DNA from 4 places in the Serratia sp. TSA_130.1 genome. Region 1 is predicted to be linked to each of the others. Evidence: riboswitches for the same ligand, from Rfam matches in the RefSeq annotation. Region 1 holds a riboswitch; each other region holds the start of a gene.

Region 1 (4,278 bases):
AAATAGCTTGAAGTTCTTATGTTAAAAATATTATTCGGCTCAGTCTAAAAGAGGTTTGTATGTTAGATCAAAATCTTGTTGAAATTTCAGTGTGGCGAGACCGAGAATGTAGCAATCAAATAGTTGAATTTGATTTGCCTGATTCAGTTTGCAACAATGCTGATACTTTTCTATCTGAAGTAAATAATTTTCTGATTGATAATGAATTTATTGAGAATATTCACCCAAGTTTTTTAACAAACTTAGAGTTTTCAGAGGCTCTGGCGATTACATGTTCAAAAGAAACAATTTGTGATCATTACAAAGTTGATCGAGAGACAAAAGAACTCGAAAAATTAATATCTCGCTCAAGAAAAATGATAATTTATGCACGTGATAAATTTTAATAGATTTGCCTTGATTGCCTATTCAACAGAATAACAATTTAAGTTTATGTTCAAACATGATTTAACTTAGGGGTGTTTTATGAAATCACGAGAGCTAAAGACTATTCATGATCTGATAATTACAAATTATCAAAAGCATGACTTAGGAAATGGCCGTTATCTCCATACTTTCCAGCCAGCAACAACTGACACTACCTATCAGTTTGAAGCCAACATTGAGGATGTAGTCATCGAAGGAGAAAGATATAATATTGGATTCACTGAGCATAATGGTATAAAGACTATTGATACATCATGTTTATCAAAGTCATCTGTTCTAGACAAAGACTTTAGCTATCAATATGCTCGTAATATGTCTAAACAGAAACATGATGAAAATAAAGGGAAAAATGATTCGAGGGTAAAGCATTCTGAGTCCGATGGCTACTATTGGGGGCGGAAATATGCTTGGCGTGAATTTGGACTAGCTCTACCTCGAGAGGTCTTTGAGCGCTACTTAATAGAGTGCATTGGTCATCCTTATATCGAATGTCAGGTCATAACAGAAGGATATCCACAAGGTGATGATTCTATCGCTTTTTTAGATGATGGCCTAGCTGATGCCATTGATGGTTTAATCCAAACTGCTGTGATTGTTAATAAAGGGCCTTATTTTAAATCACCATTATATTATGGTGGTGATAAAAAATTTACGATTAAAGGTGTCCCTGCTATAACCGACAAAAAATGATCTATTTTAAAATCAGACTTACTATAAGACGTAAGTCTGATTTTATCGAAAAATCAAAAAATAGTCTTTTATCTTTCCTTTAAATGAATGTATGTTCAAGGGTGAATGTAATGTAAAAACCATTCATCCTCGTAAACGCCACCCTGAAAGGTATTTTTTTTGACTCGGTTTACTCCTGAATTTATATTGTTAACGTGTTCTAATTGCTAGTGATTAGATTCTACAAAAGTAGAAAGGCGAGCCTAATAGCTCGCCTTTTCATATTAATTTACTAGCTTACGACTTTTAGACAATAGCACACTCACATCTGAGTGTCTGGTTACCCTGCCTGGCAGAACTGCCCAAACTCCTAGATATTTTCCCACTTATGAGGACCATAACCCACCCCATTTTATTTCGGGTATATGGTAGGCTGAGGGAGGCTCGTCAGTGTACACCTCTGGATTTGGTTTTAAATTAACTTATTTATTTTTTTAAATTTATATCAATCATCCGTTGCCGGGATTACCCCCGCCCAGACGGATGGCACACAATGAATAACGATAAGTCAAACTAGCCTAAACACTTCCAATACATGAGGCGTATGGTCACTGTTTACCCTTCATACATCATTATTGACGGTATTAAGATCAGCCGTTCCCGTCTGTCCTTTGTATTCCAATTGGAATTGGCAAAAGCACTTCGACTGTATGAAGAAAACGTTTGCAGAAAATAGATTTATTTTAAATCCTCACAACTGAATTAATTTTATTAAGCCGCCTTATGGGCGGTTTTTGTGCCTGCCATTTATCTGTGGGATACAACGTGAGACACAAACTGGGACACAGAGGATTTTTTAGGGTTGAGTCTTTGGCTTCCCACTGGCATGATCCAGAATAGGGATTAACGGGACGTTAATCACAAACTTTTGATTTTGTTTTACAAATGACTCGGGGTGCCCTTCCGCGTGAAGGCTGAGAAATACCCGTATTACCTGATCTGGATAATGCCAGCGTAGGGAAGTCACGGCCGCTCAACCGGCGCCGCCTTCTTGAACGCCGGTTGGGAGGAATATGATCGCTCGACCTGATGCACTACCCGGCGCCCGCGCCGCGGCCTGTCTGACCCAATTCCAACAGCGGCCTCCGCTGATCCACTGCCTGACCAACGAAGTGGTGCAATCGCTGACCGCCAACGTGCTATTGGCGCTCGGCACCTCCCCGGCGATGGTGGTGGAGCCGCAAGAGGCGGCGCAGTTCAGCGCGCTGGCCGACGGCCTGCTGATCAACGTCGGTACCCTCAATGCGCTGCGCGCCGAATCGATGCGGGCGGCGGTGGCCGCCGCCAATCGGGCCGGCAAGCCCTGGACGCTGGATCCGGTGGCGGTCGGCGCGCTCTCCTACCGCACCGCCTTCGCCAAACAGCTGCTGGACGAGAAACCGGCGGCGATACGCGGCAACGCCTCGGAAATCATGGCGCTCAGCGGGTTGCTGGCCAGCGGCCGCGGCGTGGACAGCGGCGACGATTCGCTGGCGGCCTTGCCCGCCGCGCGTGAGCTGGCGCAGCGCAGCGGCGCGGTGGTGGCGGTCACCGGCGCGGTGGATTACGTCACCGACGGCCAACGCGATTGGGCGATCGAAGGCGGTTCCCCACTGATGACGCGGGTGGTGGGCACCGGCTGCGCGCTGTCGGCGGTCGTGGCGGCGTTTTGCGCCCTGCCGGGCGATCGCCTGGACAACGTGGCGACCGCTTGCCGGGTGATGTCCCACTGCGGCGGTCTCGCGGCCAGACAGGCCGGCGGGCCGGGCAGCTTTACGCCGGCGTTCCTCGATGCGCTGTATCAACTGCGCGGGGAGGATCTGTGATGAAACGCATTAACGCGCTGACCATCGCCGGCACCGATCCCAGCGGCGGCGCCGGTATTCAGGCCGATTTGAAGGCCTTCTCGGCGCTCGGCGCCTACGGCACCTCGGTGATCACCGCGCTGGTGGCGCAAAATACCCGCGGCGTGCAGTCGGTGTATTACATCGATCCGGCGTTCGTCGCCGCGCAGCTGGACTCGGTGTTCAGCGACGTGCGCATCGACAGCGTCAAGATCGGCATGCTGGCCAACGCCGACATCGTGCAGGCGGTGGCCGAACGGCTGCGCCATTACCGGCCGGAATTCGTGGTGCTGGATACCGTGATGCTGGCGAAAAGCGGCGATCCGCTGTTGGCGCCGGAGGCGGTGGCGTCTATCCGGCGCGAGCTGTTGCCGCTGGTGTCGATCATTACGCCGAACCTGCCGGAAGCGGCGGCGCTGCTGGCGTGCGCGCCGGCGGAAGATGAAGCGCAGATGCGCGAGCAGGGGCGGGCGCTGCTGGCGATGGGCTGTCGGGCTGTGCTGATGAAGGGCGGCCACCTGAGCGAAAGCGAGAGCCCGGACTGGTTGTTTACCGCCGAAGGCGAGCAGCGCTTTACGGCGCCGCGCGTCGCCACCCGCCACACCCACGGCACCGGTTGCACGCTCTCGGCCGCGCTGGCGGCGCTGCGCCCGCGCCATGCCGACTGGGCGGCCACGGTGGCCGCCGCCAAGGACTACCTGCAACACGCGCTGCAACAGGCGGACACGCTGGAAGTGGGGCACGGCATCGGGCCGGTGCATCATTTTCACGCCTGGTGGTGAGTCAACTTTTTGCCGCAACCGTGGTCTGACTAGTTCAGGCCCGGTTTACGGGCGAAACCTGATTTAACCTAGGGAGAAGGACTATGACGGGACACCAGGCGCTGCGTTGCGCCCTCTTCGGCGCACTGCTCAGCTTCAGCGCGGGCAGCTTCGCTCAGCAGATCGTCACCACATCGGATTTGATTCAGCAGCCGGGGTATCAGGCCAGCTGGCAAAACATGGTCAAAGGCCAGGCGCGGATGCCGGGCTGGGCGCGCAAGGGCGTCGGCACCTCTACGCCGGCGCAAAACTTGAGCTGGAAGGGCAAAGAGTATCTGGTCGGCAACCTGTGCAAGCCGCACGACTGCGGCAACAACTTTTTGATCGTGGCGTTCAGCGCGGATAAATCCCAGGCCTGGGGCGTGCGGGTGGAAGTGGAAGATCGGCCGGAAGCCGTCGATCATCCGAAGAAATACGCCAAGTACCAGTGGCTCGGCAAGCCGGATGACGACATGAAAGCGCTGCTTAAGCAGCAGTTC
Region 2 (4,278 bases), on a different contig from region 1:
TCAGGCAGCACAGCAGGATCAGCCTGCGCCGATCGCCGCGGGTGTCGGAACGTTTAGCCAGCAGGAAGCTGACGACGATGCCGGCCACCGCGTTGGCGGTGTAAAACAACCCGACCCACAGCGGCCGCACCTTAACTTCGGTGGTCAGAAACAGGCTGAGCGTCGGCGTCAGCAGCGCGCCGGCGATGCCGGAGAGAAAAGCGATCAGCAGGAAGGCGGCAAAGATGGGGTTGATGCGCAGTGATAACCGTCTCAGGCGTTCCATATCCTCTTCCCTGATCCCAAAGCAGAAGCAAAAACCTTAGGCCACGGCGAGGAAAATGCAAGTCCATCGCCCTAACCGCAAATAAAAAAACCAGTGGGGCGACCCACTGGCTGGTGAAACAGCACCATTACTCAGAAACTTTTATGCCGCAGCGCCTTACAGGTGCTCGCGATACTGCTTGTCGCTCATCTCTTTGATATCCCATTGCGTCAGGTGCGCCAATATTGCCAGCCGCGCCTGCTCGGGCACCACGCTCAGCCAGTCGGCGTGCTGCCGACGCACCGCGCTGAAATAGCGCTGATAGAACGATTTGGATAAGAAAGCTTTCATGATTACGCCCTCCCCTTTCATTGATGAAAATTATCGGCGTAATATAGGGAAAGAAAAATTGACGAGTTGAGACAGGAGTGTTCCTCTTTTATGTCCACGTCCAGATTGCAGCAGCAGTTCATCCGTCTGTGGCAGCGCTGCCACGGTGAAACCACCGACACCACGCTGCAGGCGCTGGCGGAGGCGCTGAGCTGCTCGCGGCGCCACGTACGCTCCCTGTTGAGCGCCATGCAGCGGGAGGGCTGGCTCACCTGGCAGGCGGAGTCGGGACGCGGCAAGCGTTCGCGGCTAACCTTTCATTACACCGGCCTGGCGCTGCAGCAACAGCGGGCCGAGGAGCTGCTGGAGCAGGATCGCATCGATCAGTTGGTGCAGCTGGTGGGCGACAAAAACGTGGTGCGCCAAATGCTGCTGTCGCAGCTGGGGCGCAGCTTCCGTCAGGGGAAACATATCCTGCGGGTGCTCTACTATCGGCAGTTGTACAACCTGCTGCCCGGCTCGGCGCTGCGGCGTTCCGAGACCCATTTGGCGCGTCAGATCTTCAACGGCCTGACGCGCATAAATGAGGAAAACGGGGAACTCGAATCCGATCTGTCCCACCATTGGCAGGCGCTGACGCCGCTGCACTGGCGGTTTTACCTGCGCCCGGCGATCCATTTTCATCATGGCCGCGAGCTGGAGATGGCGGACGTCATCAGCTCGCTTTCGCGTCTGACCTCGCAACCGCTGTTCTCGCATATCGAAAGCGTCACCTCGCCGACGCCGTTCGTTGTCGACGTGCATCTGCGCAGCCCCGACCACTGGTTACCCTGGCTGCTGGGCAGCGTGCACGCCATGATCCTGCCGCGCGAATGGCGCGATCTGCCGGACTTCACCCGCCATCCGATCGGCACCGGCCCCTACCGCGTGGTGCGCAACCTTCCCAGCCAGATGAAGATCCACGCCTTCGATGACTATTTCGGCTACCGGGCGCTGATCGATGAGGTCAACATCTGGGTGCTGCCGGAATTCTCCGAAGAACTGGTGCACTCCGGCGTACAGCTGCAGGGCGATGAAACCGGCAACAGCGAGCTGGAAAGCCGGCTGGAAGAAGGCTGCTACTTCCTGCTGTTCGATCAGCGCTCTCCCTTGGCGGCCGATCCCGCCATGCGCAGCTGGCTGTGCGAATTGATCAACCCCATTTCGCTGCTGAGCCACGCCGGGCCGCTCTACCAGCGCTATTGGTCGCCGGCGTACGGCCTGCTGCCGCGCTGGCACCACAACCGCGCGCTGGCGCAGCAGCCCAAACCGGCGGGGCTGACCGAACTGACGCTGACTCACTTCAATGAGCATTCGGAGTTCCACGCCATCCGCCAGGCGATCGAGCCGCTGCTGGCGCAGCACGGCATCCGCCTGATCGTGCAAAGCGTGGATTACGCGACCTGGCACCAGGGCGACGCGCGCAGCGATCTGTGGCTCGGCAGCGCCAACTTCTATCTGCCGCTGGAGTTTTCGCTGTTCGCCACGCTGTACGAGCTGCCGCTGATGCAGCATTGCATGAGCGAGGACCTGGCGCAGGATGCGGCGCTATGGCGCGCCAACCGTCTGCCGCTGGCGGAGTTCTGCCAGCGCCTGGTCAGCAATCACCAACTGCATCCGCTGTTCCACCACTGGCTGCAGCTGCACGGCCAGCGCAGCATGCGCGGCGTGCGAATGAACACCCTCGGCTGGTTCGACTTCAAGTCAGCCTGGTTTGCCCCGCCGGAGGCATAAGCGCCTTTCGCCCGGGTCGGTTAATCTTTACAATAGCGCCGTCTCAACGGGGTGCGGAGAGTCGGGCCGCGTGATAAGCCCGATTTTCCGCTGAGAGCACACCCGTCGAACCTGATCCGGTCAATACCGGCGGAGGGATTTGAGCCCAGCGAACCGGCGACGCCGCCTCGCCCCCTCAGATGCCCTTGCCCCCTTATTTTTCAGGAGTGCAACGTGGTCAAAAAATATCTGCCCTGCTTATTGCTGCTGTGCGCCGCGCCGGTGTTCGCCAAGCCGACGCTGACGGTTTACACCTACGATTCCTTCGCCGCCGACTGGGGCCCAGGCCCGGCGGTGAAAAAAGCCTTCGAAGCCGAGTGCGACTGTGAGCTGAAGTTCGTGGCGCTGGAAGACGGCGTCTCACTGCTGAACCGCCTGCGCATGGAAGGCAAGAACAGCGCCGCCGACGTGGTGCTGGGGCTGGACAACAACCTGCTGCAGGCGGCGCAGCAAACCGGCCTGTTCGCGCCGAGCGGCGTGGACACCGCCAAACTGACGGTGCCGGGCGGCTGGCAGGACGCGACCTTCGTGCCTTACGACTACGGGTACTTCGCCTTCGTCTACGACAAGGAAAAACTGAAGAACCCGCCGAAAAGCCTGCAGGAGCTGGTCAGCAGCGATCGTGACTGGAAGGTGATCTACGAAGATCCGCGCACCAGCACGCCGGGCCTCGGCCTGCTGCTGTGGATGCAAAAAGTGTATGGCGACAAGGCGCCGGCCGCCTGGCAGCAGTTGGCGAAAAAGACCGTGACCGTCACCAAAGGCTGGAGCGAAGCCTACGGCCTGTTCCTGAAAGGCGAAGGCGATCTGGTGCTCAGCTACACCACCTCCCCCGCCTATCATCTGATCGCCGAGAAAAAAGACCGCTACGCCGCCGCCACGTTCAGCGAAGGCCACTACCTGCAGGTGGAAGTGGCCGGCAAACTGAAGGCCGCCAAACAGCCTGAGCTGGCGGAGCGTTTCATGCAGTTCATGGTGACGCCGGCATTCCAGAACACCATCCCGACCGGCAACTGGATGTACCCGGTGATCAACACCCCGCTGCCCGTCGGCTTTGAACAGATGAACGTGCCGCATACCGCGCTGCAATACAGCGCCGAAGAGGTGGCCACACAACGCGGCGGCTGGATCCGGGCATGGCAAACCGCCGTCAGCCGCTGATCCCCCGCTGGCTCTGGCCGGGGCTGCTGGCCGCCGGCATGATCCTGCTGGTCGCCGCGCTGGCGATGGGCTCGCTGTGGCGTCACTCGCCGGACAGCGGCTGGCGCGGCCTGTGGCAGGACAGCTACCTGTGGCACGTGGTGCGCTTCACTTTCCTGCAGGCGCTGCTGTCGGCGCTGATTTCGGTGCTGCCCGCCATTCTGCTGGCGCGCGCGCTCTACCGGCGTCGTTTCCCCGGCCGGCAGTTGCTGCTGCGACTGTGCGCCATGACGCTGGTGCTGCCGGTGCTGGTGGCGGTGTTCGGCCTGCTCAGCGTCTATGGGCGCCAGGGCTGGCTGGCGACGCTGTGCGGCTGGCTGGGCGTCGAGTATGATTTCTCGCCCTACGGGCTGCAGGGCATTCTGCTGGCGCACCTGTTCTTTAACCTGCCGCTGGCTACCCGCCTGTTGCTGCAGGCGCTGGAGAATATTCCGGTGGAACAGCGCCAGCTGGCCGCCCAGCTGGGCATGAACGGCTGGCAGCAGTTCCGCTTCGTCGAATGGCCGGCGCTGCGCCGCCAAATCCTGCCGAGCGGCGCGCTGATCTTCATGCTGTGCTTCGCCAGCTTCGCCACCGTGCTGTCACTGGGCGGCGGGCCGCAGGCCACCACCATCGAGCTGGCGATCTACCAGGCGTTGAGTTACGACTACGATCTGGGCCGCGCCGCCCTGCTGGCGCTGATCCAACTGGGC
Region 3 (4,278 bases), on a different contig from region 1:
TCCAGCAGACGAGCGATCCATTCCACGCTGTCGACGACCGGGTAAAGCCCCAGTTTGTGGGGCGTCGCCGGGAAGGGCGTCGTGATATCAGTCATTGCTCGTCTCCTCCTGCAGATTGCCGGCGCTGTGATACAGCTCGCTGCCGCGGGCGCGGAACTCGGCGGACATTTTTTCCATGCCGGTCAGCTGCACCTCGATCGGTTTGGCGGCCTCTTGGGCGGCGGCGTAGTCGCGCACCTCTTGTGAAATCTTCATCGAGCAGAATTTCGGTCCGCACATCGAGCAGAAGTGAGCGATCTTGCCGGACTCCTGCGGCAGGGTTTCGTCGTGATAGGCGCGCGCGGTGGCCGGATCGAGCGCCAGATTGAACTGATCTTCCCAGCGGAATTCGAAACGCGCCTTGGACATGGCGTTATCGCGAATTTGCGCGCCCGGATGGCCTTTGGCCAGATCGGCGGCGTGGGCGGCGATCTTGTAGGTGATCAGGCCCTGTTTGACGTCCTCTTTATTCGGCAGGCCGAGGTGCTCTTTCGGCGTGACGTAACACAGCATGGCGCAGCCGAACCAGCCAATCATCGCCGCGCCGATGCCGGAGGTGAAATGGTCATAGCCCGGGGCGATATCGGTGGTCAGCGGGCCAAGGGTGTAGAACGGCGCTTCGTGGCAATGTTCCAGCTCTTCGGTCATGTTGCGGCGGATCATCTGCATCGGCACGTGGCCCGGGCCTTCAATCATCACTTGTACGTCGTATTCCCAGGCGATTTTGGTCAGCTCGCCCAGCGTATGCAGCTCGGCGAACTGGGCCTCGTCGTTGGCGTCCTGAATCGAACCGGGGCGCAGGCCGTCGCCGAGCGACAGCGAAACGTCGTAGGCGGCGCAGATCTCGCAGATTTCACGGAAGTGCTGATAGAGGAAGTTTTCCTGATGGTGCGACAGACACCATTTGGCCATGATCGAGCCGCCGCGCGACACGATGCCGGTCAGGCGTTTGGCGGTCATCGGCACGTAGCGCAGCAGCACGCCGGCGTGGATGGTGAAGTAATCGACCCCTTGTTCAGCCTGTTCCAGCAGCGTATCGCGGAACATCTCCCAGGTGAGGTTTTCCGCCACGCCGTTGACCTTCTCCAGCGCCTGGTAGATAGGCACGGTGCCGATGGGCACCGGGCTGTTACGCAGGATCCACTCGCGGGTTTCGTGAATATAGCGGCCGGTGGAGAGATCCATCACGGTGTCTGCGCCCCAGCGGGTGGCCCACACCAGCTTCTCCACCTCTTCTTCGATCGACGACGTGACCGCCGAGTTGCCGATATTGGCGTTCACCTTCACCAGGAAATTGCGGCCGATGATCATCGGCTCCGCCTCCGGGTGATTGATGTTGGCAGGAATGATGGCGCGGCCGGCGGCCACTTCCTGGCGCACGAACTCCGGCGTGATGTTGTCCGGCAGGTTGGCGCCCCAGCCCTGGCCCGGATGCTGGTGGCGTAGCACCTCGCCGCGAATGCGTTCGCGCCCCATGTTTTCACGGATGGCGATAAACTCCATCTCCGGGGTGACGATGCCGGCGCGGGCATAGTGCAGCTGGGTAACGCACTTGCCCGGCAACGCCTTGCGCGGCAGCGGCAGATGTTCGAAGCGCAGGTGATCCAGCCCCTCGTCCGCCAGACGCTGTTGGGTGAAGCCGGAACTGGCGCCGCTCAGGGTCGCAGTATCGCCGCGCGCGTCGATCCAGCCGGCGCGCAGCTTGGCCAGGCCGGCGTGCACATCGAGCTCGGCCTGCGGATCGCCGTATGGGCCCGCGGTGTCATATACCGGGATCGCCTCGTTCTGTTCATACTGCGGGCTATCTTTGCTGCCGCCGACCAGGGTCGGGCTGAGCTGAATTTCGCGCATCGGCACCTGGATATCGCGGCGCGAGCCCTGCAGGTAGATGCGGCGTGAGTTTGGGAAAGCCATGCCTTGCAGCGTGTCGATAAACTGCTGGGCGGCTTCGCGTTGCGCTTTACGGGCGCGCGGTGGATTAACGTTAGACATAGCAAGTTCCTACCAGTGTGTTGGGTTGGGAAAGTTGCTTGTCTGGAGCTCGGAGGGAGTAATGATGGTGGCCGATAAGGCTGGACGCCCGCAAAGGGAAGGCCGTGCCTGTGGCGATAGATTACTCTTGTTCCCTTCGCGGGTATTAGCCCGATCAGGTTCCGCGGATCCCGAATTAACGGTCTCAGCCTGGCTGATTCGATGAACAAATCAGGCGCTAGGCACTCCGACAAGATGCCCCCCAGTATAGGAGGGATAAGAAAAAAAACTATAAAATTTTAACGCGCCGGATCCAGCGCCTGGTCCGGCAGCGGTTGCTGCGCGGCCTCCGCTTCCAACAGGATCAGCTTATCTTCCAGCGCAAAGCGCGCCGCCAGCGTTTCGCCGATATCCGACAAGGCCTGATGGAATTCCAGACAGACCTCCTGATCGATATCCACTTCGGTATAGCGATCGTGGAACGCCATGATCTGTTCGGTATTGGCCCATAGCTTGGGGTAGATGTTCACCGCCAGCGACATTTTCGGACTGGCTGCGCCTTCCACTTGTTTGATAATTCTGTCATAGATATGAAAATGCCCTGCGGAGAGGTAATCCACCAGGTTATGGCAAAAGTTCTCCAGCGCTTTTTCATTCAGCGGCGTATGCTTTTCTTTATTCGGTTTGAGGCCTACCAGCGTGCAGTAGGCGACCAGCAACTGCTTGCGGGCCTGAAGCCATTGATCAACTAATTCATTACTACCGCCAACGCGCTGAGTCAGCCTTTCCAAACGGTTGAGCATGTTTGACTCCGTGTAAGTAATAAAAGTAACCGGTAAGTTATTAAAATGTAACAAAGCCGATTTGTAGAGTGCCAGTGAAGCTGAGGTTGTGCAACAACGATATGGAACTTGCATTAACGGGCAATGAAAACGGCTGGTGGATCGTCAGCCATGAAAGCAAACTTTGGTTACCGAACGGTGAATTGCCGTCGGGGACGGCCGCCGTCCTCGGGCTGCAGGGCCACATGGCGCGCATCATCGGTGAGTGGGAGGGCGCGCCGGTCTGGCTGGTGCGCCAGGCGATGCCGCGGGAGATGGGATCGGTGCGTCAGCTGTTGGATCAGGATCGTGGTCTGTTCCAGCTTGCCGGGCGCGGCGTGCAGCTGGCGGATTTCTACCGCTCCCATCGCTTTTGCGGCTACTGCGGCCATGAGATGCATCTCAGCCGCACCGAAAGCGCCTGCCTCTGCGGCCACTGCAAAGAACGGTACTACCCGCAGATTGCGCCCTGCGTGATCGTCGCCATTCGGCGCGACGATCAGATCCTGCTGGCGCAGCACGTGCGCCATCGCGGCGGTATCCACACGGTGCTGGCCGGTTTCGTCGAAGTGGGCGAAACGCTGGAGCAGGCGGTGGCGCGCGAAGTGATGGAAGAGAGCAATATCGAAATCAAGAACCTGCGCTACGTCACTTCACAACCCTGGCCGTTCCCACACTCGCTGATGATGGCCTTTATGGCCGATTACCATCAGGGCGACCTTCGTCACGATCCCAAGGAGCTGCTTAACGCCGGCTGGTATCGCTACGACCAACTGCCGCTGTTGCCGCCGCCCGGCACCGTGGCGCGCCGGTTGATTGAGGACACCGTGGCGCTGTGCCGGGAAGAATAATGTACAATGGCCGGCAGATTATTAAGGGAGCCCCATAAATGACTGAGTTGAAGAACGATCGCTACCTGCGCGCGCTGTTGCGCCAGCCGGTGGATGTGACCCCCGTATGGATGATGCGCCAGGCCGGTCGTTATTTGCCGGAGTACAAGGCGACCCGTGCCCAGGCCGGTGATTTCATGTCGCTGTGCAAGAACGCGGAGCTGGCCTGTGAGGTTACGCTGCAGCCGCTGCGCCGCTATGCGCTGGACGCCGCCATTCTGTTCTCCGACATTCTCACCATTCCCGACGCCATGGGGCTTGGCCTGTACTTTGAAGCCGGCGAAGGCCCGCGTTTCAGCTCACCTATCACCTGCCGTGCCGACGTCGACAAACTGCCGGCGTTCGATCCGGAAGTGGAGCTGGGCTATGTGATGAACGCGGTGCGCACCATCCGCCGCGAGCTGAAGGGCGAAGTGCCGCTGATCGGCTTCTCCGGCAGCCCGTGGACGCTGGCTACCTATATGGTTGAAGGCGGGAGCAGCAAGGCCTTCACCAAGCTGAAAAAAATGATGTATGCCGAACCGGCCACGCTGCACCTGTTGCTGGACAAGTTGGCG
Region 4 (4,278 bases), on a different contig from region 1:
AGCAGCAGGCCGATGAAGACCGTCAACCCACGCCGCAGACGGGTGAAGCCGCGCTCTTTGGCGATATTCATTGCGCTGCCCTCACCATTTGCAGCAGCAGCTCGGCCTGGCTTTTCAGCAGGTCGGCGTCATCCGGCGCGCGCGGCGGTTGCCCGCGGATGCGGTGGGTATCGTCGAGGCCCAGCGGCCAGGGCGACAGCACCAGCAGCCGGTGGCTCAGGCGGCAAGCCTCCATCGGGTCGTGAGTGATCAGCAGCACGGTATTTTGCGCCAGCAGCTCGGCGGCCAGGCTCTGGATCTCGGCGCGGGTAATGGCGTCCAGCGCGGAAAAGGGTTCGTCCATCAGCACGATTGGCTGGCGTTCGTAGAGCGTGCGGGCGATGGCGGCGCGCTGGCGCATGCCGCCGGACAGCGCGGCGGGCAGGCTGCGGCTATGCGCGGCCAGGCCTACGCGCTCGAGCAGATGCGCTGTCCATGCCCGATCCGGCGCTTCGCCGCGCAGCCGCGAGCCGAGGGCGACATTGTCTTCGACGCTCAGCCACGGGTAGAGCAGGTCTTTTTGCCCCATGTAGGCGATGCGCCCGGCGATCGGCAGGCCGTCGCTGCCGCTCACCGTACCCGAGCTGGCCTGCGCCAGCCCGGCGATGATCTTCAGCAGGCTGGTTTTGCCGGCGCCGCTGGCGCCGAGCAGGGAGACGAAGCTGCCGCCGGCGATGTCGAAGCTCAGCCGCTCAAAGATCGTCTGTTGACCGAAGCGCAGAGTGAGATCCCGCACCTGGATGCCGGGCGGGAGGCGCGGGGAGATCATGAGGCGTTCAGCCCCATTTGCCAAAATGCCGCTTCCAGCTGAGTGGCGGTGGTGAAAATCTGCGTCAGCTCGGTAAAGCGGCTTTGTGCGCCGCGCTGGTGGCCGACGGTTTCCAGCAGTTCGATGGCGGCGCGCACGCCGGCCAGATAGCCCTCGTCGCCGTAGTTGCGGATCCAGGAGGCGTAAGGATTGCCCTCCATTTGGGTGGCGGGATCGTGCAGCAGCCGCAGGCCGATTTCGGCATAACCGGCCACGCAGGGCAGCAGGCCGGCCAGCAGATCGAGGGCGTCGCCGGCATGGCCGATGTCCAGCACGTAGCGGGTGTAGTTCATGGTTTCCGCCGCCTCCGGTTGGGCGGCGATCTGCGCTTCGCTCAGCCCCCATTCGGCGCAGTAGGCCACGTGCAGCGGCAGCTCGGCGACGATGCCGTTGAGCGAGGCGGTGGCGGCGCGCATTTCCGGCAAGGTGCGCAGCTTGCTGACCAGCAGCGCGTAGGCGCGGGCGAAGTGCAGCAGGAACAGGTAGTCTTGGGTCAGGTAACGGCGAAAAGCGCGTTCAGGCAAGGTGCCGGCGGCCAACTGCTGCAGAAACGGGTGTTCGACGTAATTTTGCCAGTGGCTGCCGGCCTGTTGGCGCAGCCGGCCGTAAAGACCGCTTTCGAACAGGGTGGTGATGGACATGGGACCTCCTTGAGTCAGTGGAGATCCGGGCACGCTGAGGTATGAACAGACAACGGGTGATCGCGCGGTTGCCTAACCGTCCCTTCGCTGGCATGACCCAGATCAGGTTCAAAGGGTTCGGCTTGCGCCATCTCAGCCCGTAACAGGACACCCCTCGGAGCTGCCTGTTATACGACATTTGTTTTTTGATTACAATCGCCGGGCGGCGCGGCGGCAATCGGTTCGTTTAGTGCGATCGGGGGCGATTTTGCTGGCGCAAAGCGCGCGGTTTTTGTCACTGTAGGCCCATGTTTTGCCTCTGAGGATGATGCCCGATGAAAAAAATTGGTTTTCTCTCGTTTGGCCACTGGTCGCCTTCCGCCCAGTCCGGCACCCGTTCCGCGGCGGATGCGCTGCTGCAGTCCATCGATCTGGCGGTCGCCGCCGAAGATCTGGGGGCGGACGGCGCCTATTTTCGCGTACACCACTTTGCACGCCAGCTGGGGTCGCCGTTCCCGCTGCTGGCCGCCATCGGCGCCAAAACCCAACGCATCGAGATCGGCACCGGCGTGATCGACATGCGTTATGAAAATCCGCTGTACATGGTGGAAGACGCCGGCGCGGCGGATCTGATCGCCGGCGGGCGGCTGCAGCTCGGCATCAGCCGCGGCTCGCCGGAGCAGGTGATCGACGGCTGGCGCTATTTCGGCTATGCCCCGGCCGATGGCGAGACCGATGCGGACATGGCCCGCCGCCATACCGAAGTGTTCCTGGAAGCGCTGCGCGGCGAAGGGTTCGCCGAGCCCAATCCACAGCCGATGTTCCCGAATCCGCCTGGGCTGCTGCGGCCGGAGCCGTTTTCCGCCGGGCTGCGCGACCGCATCTGGTGGGGCGCCGGCTCGAACGCCACCGCCGTCTGGGCGGCGAAGCTGGGCATGAACCTGCAAAGCTCGACGCTCAAGAACGACGAAACCGGCGAACCCTTTCATATCCAGCAGGCCAAGCAGATCCGCGCCTATCGCGCGGCCTGGCAAGAGGCGGGCCATGCGCGCGAGCCGCGGGTTTCCGTCAGCCGCAGCATCTTCGCGCTGGTGGATCAGCGGGATCGCAACTACTTCGGCGGCAGCGGTAAGGAAGGCGACCAACTGGGGTATATCGATGCGCAAACCCGGGCGATCTTTGGCCGCAGTTACGCCGCAGAACCTGACGCGCTGATCGAACAGCTGGCGCAGGACGAGGCCATCGCCGAAGCGGATACGTTGCTGCTGACCGTGCCTAATCAGCTGGGCGTGGATTACAATGCGCACGTCATCGAATCGATTTTAACCCATGTCGCGCCGGCGCTCGGCTGGCGCTAAACGGAGGAGTGGCATGTCACGCATTTTCATTACCGGTTCGGTCGATGGGCTGGGCCGCGCCGCCGCGCAAACGCTGTTGGACGAAGGGCATCAGGTGATTCTGCATGCGCGCGCACCCGGCCGTCTGGACGCGGTGCGCGATCTGCTGGATCGCGGTGCACAGGCGGCGATCGGCGATTTGTCCGATGTGCAGCAGACTCGGCAGCTTGCCGAGCAGGTCAATCGCCTCGGCCGTCCGGACGCGGTGATCCACAATGCCGGCATGTTCACCGGGCCGCAGGTGATGCCGGTGAACGTCATAGCGCCCTACCTGCTGACGGCCCTGATCGAACGTCCCAAGCGAATCGTCTACCTGAGCAGCAGTATGCACTTTGACGGCGTGGCGGAGCTGAACGGCGTAGACTGGCTTGGCGGCGCCGCAGGTTCTTATTCGGACAGCAAGCTGTTCGTCACCACGCTGGCCGCCGCCGTGGCGCGCCTGTGGCCCGACGTCATCAGCAGCGCGGTCGATCCCGGCTGGGTGCCGACCAAAATGGGCGGCGCGGACGCGCCCGACGATCTGGCGCTGGGGCATGTGACGCAGGCATGGCTGGTGAGCAGCGATGAACCGCAGGCCCTGGCCTCCGGCGGCTATTGGCATCATCAGCAGCGCTTCGAGCCTCACGCGGCGGTACACGACGAGGCGTTTCAAACGGCGCTGCTGGCGCAATTGGCGCGCGCCGGCGGGGTGAGCTTGCCGCAGGTTTAAATGGCTATTCCTTCTAGGCCCGTCGGGTTGCCGGCGGGCTTTTTTATGCCTGCAGGGTGAACCGACGGCGCTTTTCTTATACAGTGGCTTCCTGACCTGTTTTGACCGTTCTCTCTATTATCGCCATGCACACATTCCTGATTATCGTCCCTGAAGGGGGCATGCTGTTCGAAGCGGCGGGCATCGCCGATATCCTGATGCAGGCTAATCGCCTGAGTGCCGCCGAGACGCCGCTGTATCAGATCGCGGTCGCCACCACGCAGTCTCATCGGGTGGTGCACGGCCTGTCCGGGCTGAGCCTGTTGGCCGACCATCGCCTGGCGGATCTCGATCCGCGCCTGCCGCGCGATACCGTGATCGTCGCCGGCAAAGGGGCGAGCGAAGAAGAGGGCGCCCTGGTGGCGGCTTGGCTGCGCCGCGCGGCGCCGCAGACGCGCCGTATCGCCTCCGTTTGCGGCGGCGCACTGTTGCTGGCCGAAGCCGGGTTGCTGGACGGACGGCGGGCGACCACCCACTGGCGACTGGCGGAAACGCTGCAGGCGCGTTTCCCGCAGGTGCAGGTCGAAAACGGCCCGATCTACGTGCAGGACGGGCCGATTTGGACCTCCGGCGGCGTCAGCTCCGGCTTCGACCTGACGCTGGCGCTGGTGGAGGACGACTACGGCTTCGTGCAGGCGCGTGAAGTGGCGCAGGATCTGGTGATGT

What was found. A riboswitch is a leader RNA that binds a small molecule or an ion and turns the genes downstream of it on or off. The one in region 1 is predicted to bind thiamine pyrophosphate.
Region 2: another riboswitch for thiamine pyrophosphate. It lies ahead of thiB (thiamine ABC transporter substrate binding subunit); the one in region 1 lies ahead of thiM (hydroxyethylthiazole kinase).
Region 3: another riboswitch for thiamine pyrophosphate. It lies ahead of thiC (phosphomethylpyrimidine synthase ThiC); the one in region 1 lies ahead of thiM (hydroxyethylthiazole kinase).
Region 4: another riboswitch for thiamine pyrophosphate. It lies ahead of tenA (thiaminase II); the one in region 1 lies ahead of thiM (hydroxyethylthiazole kinase).

Annotation. Positions count from the first base shown of each region.
Region 1 is NZ_JBQZFS010000007.1:181,691-185,968, forward strand. It holds gene ACUTQY_RS21130 (hypothetical protein) at 1-6, shown strand, start outside; gene ACUTQY_RS21135 (hypothetical protein) at 60-386, shown strand; gene ACUTQY_RS21140 (hypothetical protein) at 466-1,116, shown strand; TPP riboswitch at 2,037-2,133, shown strand; gene thiM (hydroxyethylthiazole kinase) at 2,169-2,960, shown strand; gene thiD (bifunctional hydroxymethylpyrimidine kinase/phosphomethylpyrimidine kinase) at 2,960-3,760, shown strand; gene ACUTQY_RS21155 (inhibitor of vertebrate lysozyme family protein) at 3,844-4,278, shown strand, end outside.
Region 2 is NZ_JBQZFS010000003.1:377,521-381,798, reverse strand. It holds gene ACUTQY_RS14885 (sugar efflux transporter) at 1-265, opposite strand, end outside; gene sgrT (glucose uptake inhibitor SgrT) at 422-595, opposite strand; gene sgrR (HTH-type transcriptional regulator SgrR) at 686-2,347, shown strand; TPP riboswitch at 2,385-2,503, shown strand; gene thiB (thiamine ABC transporter substrate binding subunit) at 2,561-3,547, shown strand; gene thiP (thiamine/thiamine pyrophosphate ABC transporter permease ThiP) at 3,523-4,278, shown strand, end outside.
Region 3 is NZ_JBQZFS010000013.1:6,351-10,628, reverse strand. It holds gene thiE (thiamine phosphate synthase) at 1-95, opposite strand, end outside; gene thiC (phosphomethylpyrimidine synthase ThiC) at 88-2,031, opposite strand; TPP riboswitch at 2,146-2,270, opposite strand; gene ACUTQY_RS24530 (Rsd/AlgQ family anti-sigma factor) at 2,310-2,813, opposite strand; gene nudC (NAD(+) diphosphatase) at 2,915-3,682, shown strand; gene hemE (uroporphyrinogen decarboxylase) at 3,721-4,278, shown strand, end outside.
Region 4 is NZ_JBQZFS010000001.1:736,318-740,595, reverse strand. It holds gene ACUTQY_RS03440 (ABC transporter permease) at 1-71, opposite strand, end outside; gene ACUTQY_RS03435 (ABC transporter ATP-binding protein) at 68-808, opposite strand; gene tenA (thiaminase II) at 805-1,488, opposite strand; TPP riboswitch at 1,551-1,653, opposite strand; gene ACUTQY_RS03425 (LLM class flavin-dependent oxidoreductase) at 1,803-2,825, shown strand; gene ACUTQY_RS03420 (SDR family NAD(P)-dependent oxidoreductase) at 2,839-3,573, shown strand; gene ACUTQY_RS03415 (GlxA family transcriptional regulator) at 3,699-4,278, shown strand, end outside.